3 regions of the Gilliamella sp. LMG 34362 genome follow, and region 2 is predicted to be linked to each of the others. Evidence: riboswitches for the same ligand, from Rfam matches in the RefSeq annotation. Region 2 holds a riboswitch; each other region holds the start of a gene.
What was found. A riboswitch is a leader RNA that binds a small molecule or an ion and turns the genes downstream of it on or off. The one in region 2 is predicted to bind thiamine pyrophosphate.
Positions count from the first base shown of each region.

Region 1: it holds a riboswitch for thiamine pyrophosphate, as region 2 does, so the genes downstream of both, thiB (thiamine ABC transporter substrate binding subunit) here and tenA (thiaminase II) in region 2, are expected to answer to the same signal.
Region 3: it holds a riboswitch for thiamine pyrophosphate, as region 2 does, so the genes downstream of both, thiM (hydroxyethylthiazole kinase) here and tenA (thiaminase II) in region 2, are expected to answer to the same signal.

Region 1 covers NZ_OZ474902.1:1,881,688-1,888,112, reverse strand. Annotated here, with positions in the region: gene AC5LWZ_RS08690 (amidohydrolase family protein) at 1-627, opposite strand, end outside; gene AC5LWZ_RS08685 (putative quinol monooxygenase) at 1,070-1,363, shown strand; gene argS (arginine--tRNA ligase) at 1,423-3,156, opposite strand; TPP riboswitch at 3,318-3,426, shown strand; gene thiB (thiamine ABC transporter substrate binding subunit) at 3,467-4,465, shown strand; gene thiP (thiamine/thiamine pyrophosphate ABC transporter permease) at 4,479-6,059, shown strand; gene thiQ (thiamine ABC transporter ATP-binding protein ThiQ) at 6,037-6,425, shown strand, end outside.
Region 2 covers NZ_OZ474902.1:1,295,440-1,301,864, reverse strand. Annotated here, with positions in the region: gene AC5LWZ_RS06000 (carbamate kinase) at 1-741, shown strand, start outside; gene allD (ureidoglycolate dehydrogenase) at 793-1,842, shown strand; gene asnA (aspartate--ammonia ligase) at 2,766-3,758, shown strand; gene tenA (thiaminase II) at 3,817-4,479, opposite strand; TPP riboswitch at 4,531-4,620, opposite strand; gene AC5LWZ_RS05980 (DUF1161 domain-containing protein) at 4,752-5,132, opposite strand; gene AC5LWZ_RS05975 (hypothetical protein) at 5,270-5,500, opposite strand; gene AC5LWZ_RS05970 (SemiSWEET family transporter) at 5,961-6,161, opposite strand.
Region 3 covers NZ_OZ474902.1:878,959-885,383, forward strand. Annotated here, with positions in the region: gene AC5LWZ_RS04160 (hypothetical protein) at 1-465, opposite strand, end outside; gene thiD (bifunctional hydroxymethylpyrimidine kinase/phosphomethylpyrimidine kinase) at 672-1,466, opposite strand; gene thiE (thiamine phosphate synthase) at 1,478-2,119, opposite strand; gene thiM (hydroxyethylthiazole kinase) at 2,135-2,908, opposite strand; TPP riboswitch at 2,969-3,070, opposite strand; gene trkA (Trk system potassium transporter TrkA) at 3,121-4,482, opposite strand; gene trpS (tryptophan--tRNA ligase) at 4,607-5,602, opposite strand; gene AC5LWZ_RS04190 (phosphoglycolate phosphatase) at 5,626-6,321, opposite strand; gene rpe (ribulose-phosphate 3-epimerase) at 6,314-6,425, opposite strand, start outside.

The sequences.
Region 1 (6,425 bases), 590 kb from region 2:
TTTATCAGTAAGTTGCTCGGTTTCGATTTCATCTGATGAGTTAAATTGGTCAACATGGACATGTACCATTTTGCCTAATGTTTTACCGGTTTGCATTAACACATCTAAATGTTTTAATCCCATGCCTTCACCATGATCTCGCTCATCACGACGCGGCAAACCACCAATAATATCCACTAAATCAGCACCTTTATCAAACCAGTATCGGGCTTCTTTATCAATGACTCCTTTAAGAGTTTGATTGACTAATTTAATCGTAATATCGTTTTTATATGTTTCACGAGCGCGCAGAGCTCCTCTAATTGCTCGCTCTTCGGCAATCGGATCAATATCAACAAATGAACCCATGGCAGTAACACCTTGTTCAATCATGCGTTCAACCGCCATGCTAAAATGTCGATAATAATCATCTTCGGTCATTGCTGCTTTCACTTTATCAAGCGTGTCCCATTTTTCAATTAAAGTCTGTTTTTGGTAGACATCAAAACTATCTACAGAGATAGTAAAAGCACGATCAGCATGCATATGTGAATTAACCCAACCACCATGTTGTTTAATTTTGTTCATCAAATATGCTTTCAAACTCTGATCTCGACTAGTTGATAACATTTGTTTATTATCGGTCATAATGCGCCTCTAAAATTTGGTTACTATTAAGTTTTAATAAAAAATGGATAAAAAAAATCCCCCAAAAAGGAGGATCAAAATAAACCAGTTAGGATATTTCTTATAGTAATGAAAATACAAGTTGTCATGGAAGTTTACACTTTATTATTATTCCTAAGTGGGAGAGATTTTAATGGATCCATTGTTAAGATCAAGTATTTTAATTTTGAAAATATTTAAATAAATGAAATGGTTAAAGTATTATTTTTTAGATTTTTCAAATTAAAAAAAGTCTATTTATACTCTTAAAGAGTAAACTATTAAATTACATATGCCTAACTTACTATTTAATAATAAGTAAAGTGGTCGAAAAAATGAGATTAGCATGGTTATTAAAAAGCTGTTTATTCTTAACAGTAGGATTTCAATCATTACAAAACAAATTTACTTATAAGGGTGAAATATGTCACAACTAAACATTATTGCCACTATTACGATAAAACCAGAGTATCATGAAGCATTTAAACCTATATTTAAACGATTAGTTATCGGTAGTCGAGCTGAACACGGTTGTGTTCGGTATGAGCTGAATCAAAGTATTGAGAATCCAAATATTTATATAGTAGTAGAAACGTGGCAATCACAGCAGGCGATTGACTTGCATAATACAACGCCACATTTAGTTGAATTTGCTAATTTTGCTAAGGAGCGTGTTGATGGATTATCGATTTGTATAGCTAAACAGGTTGATGTCTAAGCGGATAAATAAACATCAATAAAACCACCGATATTTAATCATATCGGTGGCAAATGAGCTTACATTTTGTCAACGGTTTTAATGCCAAGCATATCTAAACCCGTTTTAAGCGTTTTGGCTGTTAATGAGGCCAGTTTCAATCTGCTAATTTTTAGATTTTCATTTTCTGCGGCTAAAATAGGGCAGTGTTCATAAAAACTTGAAAATAGGGTAGCGATATCATACAGATACGCACAAAGAACATGTGGAGTACCTTCTGCGGCAACAGTTGTGATTGTTTCATCAAATTGATTCAAACGAATTGCTAACGCTCGTTCTTTTTCAGTACCTAAATCGATATGACCATCTAGATTATCTTCATTGATATTTGATTTTTTAAATACTGAAAGTACACGGGTATAGGCATACTGCAAATAAGGCGCTGTATTGCCTTCAAATGACAGCATATTATCCCAATCAAATACATAATCAGTCGTTCTATTTTTGGATAGATCAGCATATTTAACCGCACCAATGGCAACTGCATCAACCACTTGAGCCAGCTCGACATCAGAAAGATCAGGATTTTTGCTTTTAATTAATGTTGCTGCTCGCTCGGTTGCTTCATCGAGTAGATCGTTTAGTTTAACTGTATCACCTGAACGCGTTTTAAATGGTTTACCATCTTTACCTAACATCATACCAAACATATGATGTTCAAGTTTTAAAGATTCTGGGACATATTTTGCTTTATGCACAATCGCCCAAACTTGTTCTAAATGTTGGTGTTGGCGTGAATCGGTATAATATAAAATACGATCCGCGTGTAAAGTTTCATAACGATATTTTGCACAGGCAATATCGGTTGTTGCATAAAGATAACCACCATCTCGTTTTTGGATGATAACACCCATTGGTTCGCCTTCTTTATTTTTATACTCATCTAAAAACACAACGATAGCGCCTTCACTTTCAACGGCTAATTTTTTCTGTTTAAGATCGGCAACAATGCCCGGAAGCATACTATTATAGATACTTTCACCCATGGTATCTTCTAGTGAAAGTGTGACATTGAGTCGTTTATATGTGGCAATATTTTGCGTCATGGTAATATCAACCAGTTTTCGCCACATTTCACGGCAATACTCATCACCACCTTGAAGCTTAACGACATAATTACGGGCTTTTTCAGCAAAGACTTCATCTTCGTCATAATGTTTTTTTGCTGCACGATAAAAAGATTCTAGATCCGATAGATCCATATCGTTGGCCTGTTCGTTTTGCATTTTTTCAAGGTAAGCGATTAACATACCAAATTGGGTTCCCCAATCACCAACGTGATTAGCTCGAATCACATTGTGGCCAAGAAAATTTAAGACTCTAACACTCGCATCACCAATAATCGTTGAGCGTAAATGACCAACATGCATCTCTTTTGCTACGTTTGGTGCTGAGTAATCAACCACAATAGTTTGTGGTTTAGCCGGTAAGGTGATATTCAATTTATCGCTACTTAATGCTACTTCGTTCTGCTCGGCAATCCAACTATTTTTTAAAAAGATATTAATAAAACCCGGTCCAGCAATTTCTACTTTATCGGCAATATCTTCAATATCCAGATGTTGTAATACTTTTTCTGCCAATGCGCGTGGTGGCATACCCAATTTTTTAGCGGTAGCCATGATACCATTTGCTTGATAGTCACCAAATTGAACTTTGGCTGATTGCTTGATTAAAGCATCACAGTTTTTATCTGCACCAGCCATAATCATTGCTTGCGAAACTCGTTGCGTTAATAGTTGTTGAATGTTCACATTGTACCTAATCAATAATCATAAAATGAGGCATATAATACCGACAAACACAACAATTGTCACTGATTGCCTGTAATCTTACCTTGTTTTAATTTGTCTAAATTTGTATTTATCAACACATCGCCTGTTTACAATTCTATTTGCTACCACTAAACTACTCATCGTTCTCAACGGGGTGCCCTGAAGGGCTGAGAGTGTCAGAAAAACTGACATAACTCGTCGAACCTGAACTGGATAATGCCAGCGGAGGGATTTGAGTTATTATATCTGCTCAAACCTTTTGTCTTTTACACATTACTTTGGAGGCAAAATGTTTCGTAAAAACTTTTTACTATCTGTTATATTTTCATTTTCACTATTTAGTCATCTAGCTAATGCACAACAACCAACTCTAACCGTTTATAGTTACAATTCATTTATGTCACAGTGGGGGCCGGGTGAAACAATTAAAAAAGGCTTCGAAGCGCAATGTCATTGCCAACTTGATGTTGTCACATTGGGAGATGGCGTATCTGTTTTAAATCGGATTCGCCTCGAAGGCGACAAAACAAATGCTGATGTTATTTTAGGATTAGATAACAACCTATTAGCACAAGCCAAGCAAGCGGATATCTTAATTCCGCATCAAATTAGTAAACCCGATAATCTCAATACTGATTGGTGGGATGATAGTTTTATTCCTTATGATTTTGGCTATTTCGCTTTTATCTATAATCAAGATAAAATTAAAAATCCTCCTCATTCATTACATGAATTGATCGAAAACAAAGCTAATTGGAAAATCATTTATCAAGATCCAAGAACCAGTACTCCAGGATTAGGTTTTTTGTTTTGGATGAAAAAGGTCTATGGTGACGAGGTGGCAAATGCATGGCAACAAGTGGCTAAACATACGGTCACAGTAACCAAGGGTTGGAGTGAAGCTTATGGTATGTTCTTAAAAGATGAGGCTGATTTGGTATTAAGTTATAGCACATCGCCGATAGCACATATTATTAATGAAAATAATCATAGCTACGCAGCCGCGATTTTTGATGAAGGTCACTATCGCCAAGTCGAAGTGGCTGGCATCATTAAATATAGCCAAGAAGTCGATTTAGCTCGACAATTTTTACGTTACTTACTAACACCTGAGATACAACGGCAATTTGCTGAAAAAAATGTGATGTATCCAATTATTAAAACCGATCTACCCGATGCTTATAAGCAAATTAATATCATTGATAAATCGCTAGAATTTACACCGGAAGAGATTGAAAAACATCAAAAAGGCTGGATTCGTGAGTGGCAGTCAGCAATAAGTAAATAGTTAAGTATTATTAATGTTAAAATTCAGATCGTTATTACCAGGTATCAGTGCTGCTAGTTTAATTTTAATCATATTAAGTTCAGCACTTTTCGCTATCTGGAAATTTGCCTTGCAGTCAGGAAATTTAAGCATCTATTTTGATAGTTACATATTGCATATTATCTGGATAACTTTTTACCAAGCTGTATTGTCGACGTTATTATCACTAATCGCTGCTATATTAATGGCTAAAGCATTATCTTTAGTGGATTTTAAAGGTAAAAAGTTGTTATTGAAAATGATGCCTATTACCTTTATCTTACCAACACTAGTTGTTGTGACTGGTTTACTATCGGTTTACGGGCGACAAGGTTTATTATCAAATATCTGCCAAATATTACACATACCATTCTCATTTTCAATTTATGGTTTACAAGGCATTTTATTGGCGCATGTATTTCTGAATTTCCCTTATGCCTGCTGTCTATTTTATCAAACCTTACAAAGCGTACCTATTGAACAAAAACATTTAGCTGCGCAATTAAATTTTAGCAATGTAACTTTTTTTAAAATTATTGAATGGCCATTACTGCGTAGACAAATATTACCTATGGCGGCATTAATTTTTATGTTATGTTTTTCAAGTTTTTCCATTGTTTTAGCATTAGGTGGCGGACCTAAATATACCACGCTTGAAGTTGCTATTTATCAAGCAATTCGTGATTTTGATCTGTTACAAGCATCATTACTAGCCTGTTTACAACTAGTTTGTTGTATTGCCTTCATTGGATTAATGCAAAAGATAAACAGAATCGATAAAAAATTAACGGTAAACTTTACTCAAACAGACTATCGTTTACCTTTACCCAAAAGATTAAAAATTGTTAGTTCAGTGCTAATTTTGATCGGTGGATTATTTATATTGTTACCTATGCTGACTATCCTGTTTCAAGGTATCTATTTCTTTCAATTCTCATTGTTGACCTTTTCATTACAGCAAGCTTTACTTTTTTCAATCATTATTGCTTTTGGTTCATCAATTATTGCCATGATACTGGGGTTACTATTACTTTGGACCAATAGTCGATTACTGATAAATAGACAACCTCGATTGAGTAATGGACTATTATTAATTGCATCACTTATTCTAGCCATACCAAGTATGGTATTGGCATCAGGATTATTTTTATTACTATTTGACTATAGTAATAATGCCATTTTTATCTGCTTATTGATGATGGTTTGTAATGGATTGATGGCGTTACCATTTATTATAAAAAATCTTGCCGTACCAATGTATGATATTACCGCTCGATATTGGCGACTCACCCAATCACTGAATATCAATGGTTTAACTCACTTTTATTTAATTGATTTTAGAGGGTTAAGAAGAATAATATTAATGAGTTTTGCATTTGCTGGCATATTGTCATTGGGCGATTTTGGTGTAATTGCCTTATTTGGTGGGCAGTCAGTCACCACTTTACCTTATTATTTATATCAACAAATATCGCATTATCATTACAAAGAAAGTATAGTAACAGCGGCAATTTTATTAATTTTATCATTTAGCTTATTGGTTGTTATGGATTATGATCGAACTTCAAAATACTGAGTATCAATATGATAACTTCAACATGCACTTTGTGCTTAATATTGCCGCTAAAGAAAGAGTGGTCATTGTTGGCCCAAGCGGTGCAGGCAAAAGTACATTACTCAGTTTAATAGCCGGATTCATTTTTCCCAATGGCGGACAAATCATTCTCAATCAGCAAAATGTTACTACCACTTTACCGGGTAAACGACCCGTATCGATGCTATTCCAAAACAATAATTTATTCAGCCATCTTACCGTCGAACAAAATATAGCGTTAGGTATTAAACCATTATTAAAACTTAGCCGAGCAGAACAGACAATAATTGGTGACATATTAGTGCGTGTCGGATTGGAAGGCTTTAACCAACGTTATCCCGAACAACT
Region 2 (6,425 bases):
GTAGGACTACTTGCCTTACAAAATGCCAGTTATCCAAGCGTGCCAGCCTATCCTCTCGATGTCCTAGTTGCACAAACCCAAGGCATGTTAGGTTATATGATACAACGCAGCTTACAACAATATGAAAATATCAACCAAGTCGCCTGCGTATTAACCCAAGTTGAGGTCGACAATAACGATCCGTCATTTAAAGATCCAACCAAATATATTGGTCCTGTATATAAACCAGAAGAACAACAGAATCTACAAAATCAATATGGTTGGCAATTCAAGCAAGATGGTAAATATGTTCGTCGAGTTGTGGCATCGCCAAAACCGAAAAAAATAATCGAGCTTGATACTATTAAAGAATTGCTAAGCCAGAATACTATCGTTATCTGTAACGGTGGTGGTGGTATACCTGTAATAAAAGATAATACTGGTTATAAAGGTGTTGAAGCTGTCATTGACAAAGATCATAGTGCCGCACAGCTCGCTATTGAATTAAAAGCTGACCATCTAATGATATTAACCGATACAGATGCAGTGTATGAAAATTGGGGTACGCCACAACAAAAAGCTTTAGGGAAAGTCGATACCAAACGTTTACAACCAATGGCTATTGATGATGGCGCCATGGGACCAAAAATAAAATCAGTGATTGAATTTGTTGAGCAAACAGGTAACACCGCTTATATCGGTAACTTAACTGATATTGAATCGCTATTAGCAAAAACCAAAGGTACCATTATCAGCCAATAGCACCTATAAAACTCAGCAGTAACGGATAGATACATTGGACAGGAGTTTAATATGAGATTAGACAGACAAACACTACATAACTTGATTGCCAAAAAGTTACATAAAGCTGGATTAACTCAAGAGCATGCCGATATCGCCGCAGATACACTGGCATTTGCCGATGCCAGAGGTATTCACTCACACGGTGCCGTACGAGTTGAATATTACGCTGAACGGATTGCCAAAGGTGGCATGACTCCTTATCCTAATGTCACCTATAAGGAGACAGGCCCATCGTCAGCAATCTTAGATTTTGATAATGGTTGTGGATTAGTTGCTGCAAAGGTCGGTATGGATAAAGCGATAGCAATGGCGAAGAAAAATGGTGTTGCAGTAGTAGGGATTCGTCGAATGTCACACAGTGGTTCACTGTGCTATTTTACCGAGATGGCTGCCAAACAAAACTTAGTCGCCATATCCATGTGCCAATCTGATCCAATGGCTGTCCCATATGGCGGCGCTGAAGAATTTTTTGGTACCAATCCTATTGCATTTGCTGCTCCCACCAATGACGAGCGAATTGTCTCATTCGATATGGCAACCACTGTTCAAGCTTGGGGAAAAGTATTATATGCTAGATCCAAAGGTGCCCAAATTCCAGCTACATGGGCGGTTGATGAATTAGGTGAGCCAACTACTGATCCTTATAAAGTAAATGCTCTATTACCGATTGCCGGTGCTAAAGGTTATGGATTAATGATGATGGTTGATGTACTTTCTGGCATATTGCTTGGCTTACCATTTGGTAAAAATGTTTCATCCATGTATGCTGATTTATCCAAAGGGCGTGACCTTGGCCATCTGCATATTGTTATCAATCCTGAATATTTTATTGGCCTTGATATATTTAAACAAAGTATGTCTGCTATGCTTGACCAACTAAAACAAACTAAACCAGCCAAAGGTAATAGTGAAGTCTTCTTCCCGGGAGAACGAAGCAGAAAACGTGAAGCCGATTATCAAAAAAATGGTATAGAAATTGTCGATGATATTTATAACTATTTAATTAGCGATGATATTCACTATAATCGATATGATCATAAAAATAAATTTGCGGAATAGTATCGAGGTTTAAAAACCCCTCTCCTCAAATTTTTTATTCGGTGAGTTTCGGACGTTTTGTTGTTTGGTGGCTATTTCTAAATGGCAATTACGTCCGAGTAAAGAGGGTTTACGCAACTATTCTTTACCAACTCTCGCAGCGACCACGCAAGTGGTCACGATGTGACTGCTTTCCGCCTGCATTCGCTATTAACGCACCGGGGGTGATTTGTTCCTGACAAAACACAGCCTTGCCAAACATCCTTGTTTGCCATGCTAACCTCTCTCAGTTGTCAGCACTTTGCTAATATCTCTTAAATAAAACTCACCAAACTTACTTTGCAAGCAATAAACTATTATTATTCGAACTAGCTAATTTGTTGATCACTTTAAGAGTTAATTGGCTAGATTTTGGCTTTAAAACCCCGCTCCTCAAATTTTTTTATTCGCTGAGTTTCGGACGTTTTGTTGTTTGGTAGCTAGTTCTATACGGCGATTACGTCCGAGCAAAGCGGGTTGGCGCAACCCGCTTTACCATCTCCCGCGGCGACCTCGCAAGTGGTCACGATGTGACTGCCTTCCGCCTTCGTTCGCTCTTAACGCTCCTTGCCAAACATCCCTGTTTGCCATGCTAACCTCTCTCAGTTGTCAGCACATTGCTAAGGTCGCTAAATAAAACACACCAAACTGATTGGCAAACAATAAACTTTTATGTTTAGTGTGAGCTGATTTTATAACTAAATGATCCTGACACTAATTATCAGCAATAGTTAAAAAAGATAATTAGATTGTAAAAACATCATAAATAGTTATTAGTAAAAATGTGTTTTATAAGTAATTGAGATAGTTTTTGATCTTTAATCTAAGCAGTTAACTAAACTTGCATATTTCTGCTTTCTAGTTTAATTTAACAACACAAATTTTTTTATATTTCGAGACTAAACATGACAATATCATTTAAAGAGCAGCAACAACGAATCAATTTTGTTAAACAATTTTTTGCCGAGCAATTAGCAAATAATCTATCATTAATTGAAGTTCAAGCACCAATATTGAGTCAAATTGGTGATGGCGTTCAAGATAATTTGTCAGGTACCGAAAAAGCCGTTCAAGTTAATATTAAAAGTATTCCTAATGCACAATTCGAAGTTGTTCATTCACTAGCTAAATGGAAACGTAAAACGTTAAGTCAGCACAATTTTCCTGTTGGTGAAGGCATTTATACGAATATGAAGGCTCTGCGCCCAGATGAAGATAAACTTTCGCCTATTCACTCTGTTTATGTTGATCAATGGGATTGGGAAAAAGTGATTCGTCCCGAAGATCGCAATTTAGCTTATTTAAAACAAACGGTTGAAAAAATTTATAGTGCAATTAAAGCGACTGAAAAAGCAGTCTCTGAAAAATATCATCTATCACGTTTTTTACCCGAAACAATTACCTTTATGGATAGTGAACAACTGTTAAAACGTTATCCAAATTTATCACCGAAAGAGCGTGAAAATGCAATTACCAAAGAGTTAGGCGCCGTATTTTTAATTGGTATTGGTGGTGAATTATCAAATAACGAAAAACATGATGTACGTGCTCCTGATTATGATGATTGGAGTAGTGATAATGAAATGGGTTCAAAAGGCTTAAATGGTGACATTTTAGTTTGGAATCCTGTTTTAAATAGTGGTTTTGAAATCTCGTCTATGGGAATCCGTGTCGATCCAGAAACCTTAAAACGACAATTAAAACTGACGAATAATGAAGATCGCCTCCAATATGCGTGGCATAAAGCATTAGCTAATGGTGATTTTTTACAAACAATTGGTGGTGGAATTGGCCAATCACGATTAACCATGTTACTTTTACAGCAACAACATATTGGCCAAGTACAAGCAAGCGTTTGGGACGATGCCACCAAACGAGATTATTCAAAACTACTTTAGTTTAAACATTGTTTAAATTCAGCATACTTTACCCAGAGTGGTAAAGTATGTTTGTTATTTAAAAACTTTTATCTAATCCCATTTGCCAGAAACCAGTTTCAAGTTTAGTTGCTTGCCTGAATAATTTTGTTAAATGTTCAATGCGACTAGCATCTAAATTTACTAAGCGCTGATCAATCCACGCAATTTCATTTTGCATTGTTTGTTGGAATTCCTTACTTGCATACATGTTAACCCAACTGTTATATCTATTGTTGTTAGCATCATACCAATGTTGTTTGGTTAGCCAATCAGCAATCATACCGTAACCAATTAAACAAGGCACTAATACAATATGCAAATCTAATATATCCCCATGTAATCCGACATCCAATACATAACCCGTATATTCACTATTTGCTTTGGCTTCAGTTAATAGGTTAAGTTCGTTCTCAGTTATTTGCCACTTTTTACAATATTCAATATGTAAGTCTAGTTCAACTTCAACAATTGCTTTCAAGCTATTTAAAGATTGTTTGATTTCAATCAGATCATGACTTTTATACACTGCTAATCCCCATGCTCGGGAAAAATTGATAAGGAAAAGATAATCTTGTTTTAAGTAGTGTTGAAAGCAGGCAATATCTAATGTACCTTTACCTAATTGTTGAATAAACTCATGTTGAATATAGTTATCCCAATCACTTTGGCATGATTGAATAAGTGAATAAAATGATGACATGATGACTCCTTTTTATAAAAATTAGTAATTAAGGAGTACAACAGACTTGCAGAAAAGCGTGTTTTATACTCCCTTCGTCGGTACTAACCGAATCAGGTTCAACGGGTATAATCTCAGCCTAAGGCACCCCGGATAAATACAGATGAATAATAGCTCAGAAAATAACTAACAATTTTTGTAAAAATAATAGTTTATTAACCGTTACTATTTATTCAAATGTTCTTCATTAACTAACCGATAGATCTTCTATAACTGTAGCTAATAATCAGTAATTATTCTGTCTTCGAGTCAATTTGCTGATTATCTTCTGAAGATGGCGCTACTATTTCTTGTTGAGAAGATTTCTCTAATTCAGCTTTTTCGGCTTGCTGATTAGAATTTGAAGGTTCTTGTTGTTTTGCTTCAGTTGTTACTGAATTATCTTGTGAACGAACATATACTATCTTTTGTTGACCTCGGTCACACGATCCGACAATTTTACCAGCAACGCCTTGCTCAGCTTGTTCTGATGGAACTAAATTTAATTGAAAACTGTTTTCATCAACACCATTGTTTTTGATTTTCTCAGCGATACTGGCACTAATTTCTTCACAATTAGAGGCAGCGGCAACCATTGGAAGACCTAACAATAAAACGACGACTAACTTTTTCATACCCTTTCCTATAAATTATAAATAATAAGTCTTGTTGCATTGTAAAACGATTGATAAAACTGTCCATATCGTTATAAGCAATATGATAAATAAATTTTATCAGTTTATTAATGAAGTTAGCGCAAGATTTTAATCGATTAATCTTGCTTATGCTGGCTTTCAAGTACTTTCAATTTATCTAAAACCCAACAGCGAATATCGGCTAGTTCAGTTTCAGACAATCGATTAACAAAATCTCTTTTTTCATGAAGTTGTTTACGATCTTCATCAGTCAAAACAACCCCTTTTAAATTTAATAATACTTCTTTACGGTACATAGAATAGATAAAATCTTTTATCAAATCGTCAGAAAGATTAATGTTAGTCATTTTGATTTCCTTATTTTATATCTTTAACGCTCATACGATTAAGTCGACATCTAAATTAATAACATCACCACTCAATATAAAAGAGTATTAAAAAATAAACTCTGTTTAATAAACAGCCGGATCTCCAATATAATCGAATCGCAAATAGATGACAATGATTGAATCAAATAACACAAACAAAACTTTTTCATTTATTCAAAACTAACTTGTGAATTATTCACTTAATTATTTGATAAGTATTTAACAAACCTGTTGATAACTCTATAACAAATTGATATTTATGAATTTAATTTCAAGGTTAAAATTTAATCTGCAATATAAAAACCTATTTTTGAAAATAAATACTCTATATTTGTCAACAGAAATCATCTAATAATTTGATAAAATTTTGATAAAAAAATACAGCATAAGGTTTAAATTATGCTGTATTGAAATAATACAAAGAAGTATAACAATATATTTACAATGCCGTAAAAAACGCAATTAAACCAAACAAAACACCAGGGGAATTAGCTATAGCAATCGGCCAATCTTTTTTAGGTTGTAATAATCCATAACAAACCCATAATGAACAGTTAATTGCTGCTGCTAATGGTTGAGTTGGATTGGTTTTAAAACCATGAAGATTGTCGATAATTTGTGGGATATATGACACATACATGCCTAATGATGCAATCGTTGCAACGACGCCTAAATAATGGAAAGCTTTAGGGGAAAGATTCAAGATCAACCTACCTGCTTAAATGTGAATGGAGAAATTAATCTATCATAGATAATCAGCGAATTAAACCTTGTGCTACCTAGCTTTTAGACAATTTTATGTAAATAAAATGATAAAAAATAACTGGCAAAATTAGTAATATTTTGAAAATAAAAAATAAAAAATTTACTTTGATTTGCCAAATTGCTTTGCTGAATTTTTTTG
Region 3 (6,425 bases), 420 kb from region 2:
GTTAATTTCTTCATTCTTAATAGGAAAAGAGAGATAATCATAATCATGAAAATCTAAATCGACATCATATTTATCAATATTTGCTTTAAAATAGTCAGATTCAATTCCTGATATTAACCAGTCGATTCCTTGTAAATTAGTTATAGTTTGAAGTAATTGACCACTTTTCTTACTATAAATATTTATACTAGTTGGTTTCAATCCTTGACCTTTTTTATAGGAAAGTATCATTTTAAAATAAAAATCATCTGTCGATCTTTTTTGTAATAACTCTATATTGTTAATTTCTTCATTCTCAATAAGAATATCGAGATCACCGCCATCTTTAAAATTTAATTCAACATCATATTTATCAATGTTCGCCTTAAGAACATCTAAGTCAATTGCTAAAACTAAACAAGGGAAAAACAAAACAACTGAGATAAGATATTTTATACAAATCATATTATAACCAACTAATTCCATTTAATGTTTTTAATATTATTTTTTTAATCCTATTTATATCTTAAATTAATTCATATCAAAAATTAATTTAAAATGATTTAAAAATATATTATTTCTTATCAAATATAACTTATTGAGCAATTTTTCTAACCATATTTTTAATTACTATTTTGGATAACCATTTGTAGAAAAATAAATATTTAATTATTCAATGTAAAAATTTGCAGTTACCACCATTGATAAAAATGGTGAGTAGGTCCAATTCCCTTACCAATTTTTAAACTATCTGCATGCTCAATAGCCCCTTGTAGGTAGTTTTTAGCATGTTTTATTGCATCTTCTAAATGATGTTTCGGTAATAAGGCTGCAATTGCCGCAGAGAGGGTACAACCTGTACCATGGGTATTTCTCGTTGCGATCCTTGGTGATGTCATTCTGATGATGTTGTTGCGAGTGATTAAATAATCAGGGCTTTCTTGACTTGGCAAATGTCCGCCTTTCATTAATACTGCCTGACAACCTAATTTAAGTAATTCATACCCCTGTTGTTGCATTTGCTCTTCGTTTTTTGCCTCACTACAATCAAGTAATGCAGCAGCTTCAGGTAGATTTGGGGTAATAATTGTGGCTAATGGTAATAATAGATCTCGAATAGCAGAAATGGCATCAGCTTTTAACAATGGATGTCCGCCTTTAGCAATCATTACGGTATCAAGCACAATATTGGCAATAGGGTTATCGTTTAATAGTTGAGCAACCGAAGTAACAATCTCTTTATTCATTAGCATGCCAATTTTAACACTATCAATGTAGATATCTTGATACAGCGTATTAAACTGTGCTTCAATAAATTGAGAGGGAATGGCATGTACACCATTAACGCCTTGCGTACTTTGTGCGGTTAATGCGGTGATCACTGACATACCATAAGCACCAAGTGCTGAAAATGCTTTTAAGTCAGCTTGAATACCTGCGCCACCACTAGGGTCACTGCCCGCTATTGTTAATGCAACTGTTGTCATGATTTGGTTTCCTATTTTGCTTGTTTTATTTTACTGATTAGGTCTGATGTAGCTTTGGCAAGATTAGCTTGTCCACATATTGCCGACACAACGGCAATACCTTCAATGCCAGTTTGGATTACTTCGGTTAAATTATTCACGCTGATACCACCGATCGCTACGGCAGGGCATTGTTTCGCTTTAACCAGTTCTTTCAATTGAGCAATGCCAGTCGCAGCTGCGGCATCCTTTTTGGTTGCGGTTGGATAGATAGGCCCTATGCCAAGATAATCGACTAAATGCCAAGGAACATTCTCTAGTTGTGATTGATTTGAAACTGAAAGTCCTAACCATTTATCTTTGCCAATTAAACGTCGAGTAACTTCAACCGGGAGATCGCTTTGTCCTATATGAACGCCATCGGCATCAATGGCTAAAGCAATATCAACATGGTCATTGATAAATAGTGGAACTTGGGTACGACTTAACACTTCTTTGAGCGCTTGTGCGGCGTCATACCAATTTTTACCAGAGTATTCTTGTTCTGAACGTAGTTGCACGGCGGTAACACCATTCTCAACGGCAATTTTGGTAGTAGTGACCATGCCATCTATACCGTCACATAATAACGGATCGAGGACTAAATAGAGAGTTAAATCAAATTGCTTTTTCATCAAACATCCTTATTTTTAGTTTTGATTGAATCGTGAAAGATGATCAATAACAGCAATGGCGAAACTACCTAACCCTTGCTGTTTATTAGCGAGCTGTCCTGCTTTTTTCATCATAAAACAGGCTGTTGCAGTAGCGGTTAAACGATTACTAGTGGTTGCAATAAATGCTGCTACCATCGCAGATAACGAACAGCCTGTGCCGGTTACTTTAGTTAACGCGATATCGCCACCGACAATACTATAAATTTGTTCACCATCTGTGACATAATCTATCTCACCTGTTATTGCGACAATGGTTTGATATTTTTGTGCTAATAGTATTGCTGCATTTAATGCAGAATCGGTAGAATCAAGTCCATCAGGCCCTTTCGATGATGATTGTTGACCACTCAATGCGAGAATTTCAGAGGCATTTCCTCGAATAACACTTGGTCTAAAGGTTAACAGTTGTTTGGCAACTTCAGTACGGTATTTAAGTGCCGCACCAACCGCTACAGGATCCAGTACCCACGGTGTCTGCGTCTGTTCAGCTTTTGCTGCAGCTAACAACATACTATTTGCGCTGTGCTCATCAATGGTACCAATATTAATTAATAAGCTACTGGCAATAGTTACAAAGTCCTCAACTTCTTGTTTCGCAACGACCATTGCTGGTGAAGCTCCAATGGCTAATAAGACATTGGCGGTAAAATTCTGTACAACATCATTGGTAATGCAATGGACTAACGGTCGTTGTTGTTTAACTTGCTCAATAAAGGGAATGGCATCATTGTTTTGGAATAACTGAATGGTAGACATATTCTTTCCTTATTTATTATTGATATTAAGGGAAGAATGTGTCAAAACGAATAATTAAGACGAAGACTTCCCTACGCTGGTATGAGCCAGATCAGGTTCAACGGGTAAAATCTCAGTTTTTTGTAGTAACAAAAAACACCCCGAGTCAAAAAACAATTAATAAAAACAGTTTTATTATGTACTGAGTTTATATTTTATACAAGCTATTGTAATAATCTTTCGATATCGCTAATAGATCGTCTATCTGGTAAGAAAATGATTAAGTGATCACCATCTTCGATCATTAAATCGGTATTAACAATAATCACATCTTCACCACGCACTACAGCACCAATAGTTGCCCCAGAAGGTAATTTTAGACTGTTAATATTTTTACCTACTAGTTTAGAATTTTCAGTATCACCACGAACAATCACTTCGACAATTTCCGATTCACCTTGCCGTAGTGAGACAACTTTTACTACGCCATTTTGTCTTACATGACTGAGTAATTCTGAAATAGTGGCATGTTGTGGTGAAATGGCAATATCAATTACGCTATCGTTTATTAACTCTAAATAAGCTTGTCGTTGAATAAGTACGATGACTTTTTTTGCTCCCATTCTTTTGGCAAGCATTGACGACATAATATTTGATTCATCATCACTCGTCACTGCAACAAAAAGGTCGGTAAGTTCCACTTGTTCTTGCGATAATAGCTCTTGATCCGATGATTCACCATGTAATACGGTAGTATTAACTAACTGCTCGGCAATTAATTCTGCTTTTTCGGCATTACGTTCAATCAATTTAACTTGATAATCGTTTTCTAATCGCTTAGCTAAAGCAACAGCAATGCCGCCACCACCACTAATGATTATTCGTTTATAAGGCTTTTCTAACCGTTGTAATTCACTGGTTACCGCTTTGATGTTAAGCGGTGGGGTAATAAAGTAAACCATATCCCCAGCTTCAATCAAGGTTGAACCAATCGGACGAATAAAACGATTTTTACGATAAATAGCTACCACGCGAGCTTCGACATGAGGTAAATGTTCTTTTAGCTCTGATAATTCACTACCCACCAATGCACCACCATAGTAAGCTGTGACGGCAACTAAGCAGACTCGATTATCATAAAATGAGGCAAATTGTAGTGCGCCAGGATATTGCACTAGCTGGCTGATATGATTGGTGATTAGATTTTCTGGGGCAATAATATGGTCGATATTAATACAATCTTTATTAAAAAACGAGTATCTTTCATCATTATATTCAGGCGCTCGAATTCGTGCCACTTTTTGAGGGATATTGAACATTACATGCCCAATTTGACAAGCCATCATATTGACTTCATCAGAATTGGTAACAGCGACTAACATGTCGGCAGATTCTGCACCAGCACTTTCTAATACTTGTGGATAAGATGATTTTCCACAAATAACTTGTAAATCAAAACGTTCTTGCAATGATTGCAATTTGTCATGATCTTCATCTACAACTGTCACATCGTTCTGTTTTTCAGTAACCAGATATTCGGCAAGAGCACTACCTGTTTGACCTGCACCAAGAATGATAATTTTCATAACTAACCTATGATAATCAAAAAGGCTTCAATGGCATTTATCATTAATAAAAACGATAATGTTTTTAGTCATTAAAGCCAATTGATATTGTTTAGCGTTAATTGCAATCTAGTTTTACGGTTAATTATACAAAACCGATTGCGTCATAAACTTTTTTCAACGTTGGCTCTGCTTTTGCACGAGCTTTTTGTGCACCTTCTTGCATAATTGTCAGAAGATAATTTTCATCATCACGATACTGATGATATTTCGCTTGTAAACCAGTTAACATATCAATAACTTGATTTGCGACCTCGGTTTTTAGATGGCCATACATTTTACCTTCGAATTCTTTCTCAAGTTCAGCAATAGGTTTACCCGTAATACCGGTTAAGATATCTAACAGATTTGATACCCCCGCTTTGTTTTTTAAATCATAACGTACGACAGGTGGTTCATCAGAATCGGTCATTGCCCGTTTAATTTTCTTCTCAACATCTTTTGGATTTTCAAGTAACCCAATAACATTATTGCGATTTTCATCTGATTTAGACATTTTTTTGCTAGGATCTTGTAACGACATAACCCGTGCGCCAACTTTAGCAATAAATGGTTCAGGAACAGTGAAGATATCGCCATAAAGGGCATTAAAACGCATAGCAATATCGCGAGAAAGTTCAAGATGTTGTTTTTGATCATCACCAACAGGAACTAAATTAGCTTGATATAACAAAATATCGGCAGCCATTAACACTGGATAATCAAAAAGCCCAGCATTTATATTTTCTGAATGACGAGAAGATTTATCTTTAAATTGTGTCATACGACTAAGTTCACCAAAATAGGTATAACAGTTTAATGCCCAACCTAATTCAGCATGTGCAGGCACATGGGATTGCACAAAAATAGTACTTTTTTGTGGATCAATACCACAGGCTAGATAAAGTGCTAATGTATCAAGTGTTGCTTTACGTAACTTATTAGGATCTTGGCGTACCGTGATCGCATGTTGATTGACGATACAATAAACGCAATCATATTCATTTTGTAAAGACACCCAATTCTTTAAAGCACCTAAATAGTTGCCTAATGTTAGTTCTCCTGATGGCTGAGCGCCACTAAATACAATTGGTTTACTCATAATTTATTCCTAATTTTAACTTATTATTTTTTTGCATCAGCTTTTGGCTGAGGTAGTAGGGTTAATATATCTTGAAAATCATCAAATAAAAAATCGGGTTCACTTGTTGCAATTGATTCGCCATAATTATAACCATAACTTAACGCAACAGTAGGGCAATTAGCATTTTTGGCAGCGGTAATATCATTTTTCGAATCACCAACAAATAATAACTGATCATTGTATAATCCCAATGTTGCCATGACTTGATAAAGCGGAGCAGGGTGTGGTTTTAATTTAATTACATCACCACCGCCGAGTACTAATGAAAAATACTCTTTGATACCTAATGAGCTTAGTAATCCCGGTAAAAATTGTGCCGGTTTATTAGTTACAAGCGCTAAAGGGTAATGATTTTCATAAAGAGCTTTTAAGGTCTGTTTTACATGAGGAAACAATGTTGTCTGCTCATCCATAACCTTATCATAATGCTGACTAAATATTTGTTTAGCTTCAGCAAAATATTCTTTTGACGGATTAATATCAATAGCTTTGAAAACGCGTTCAAGCATCACATCAATACCATTACCTACCCAGTTTTTAACTTGTTCATTGGTAACTGTTGGTAAGTTTAGATCTGCCAACATTTTCTGGGTTGCTAAAGCAAGTCCAGGTACGCTATCTACTAATGTTCCATCTAAATCAAAAGCGATAGCTTGAATATCATCTAATTTAGCCATGTTTTACTCCTGCTAACTCTTTACGCATTGCATCAATTACCGTTTTATAGTCAGGTTGACCAAATATCGCTGAGCCAGCAACAAACATATCGGCTCCTGCCTTG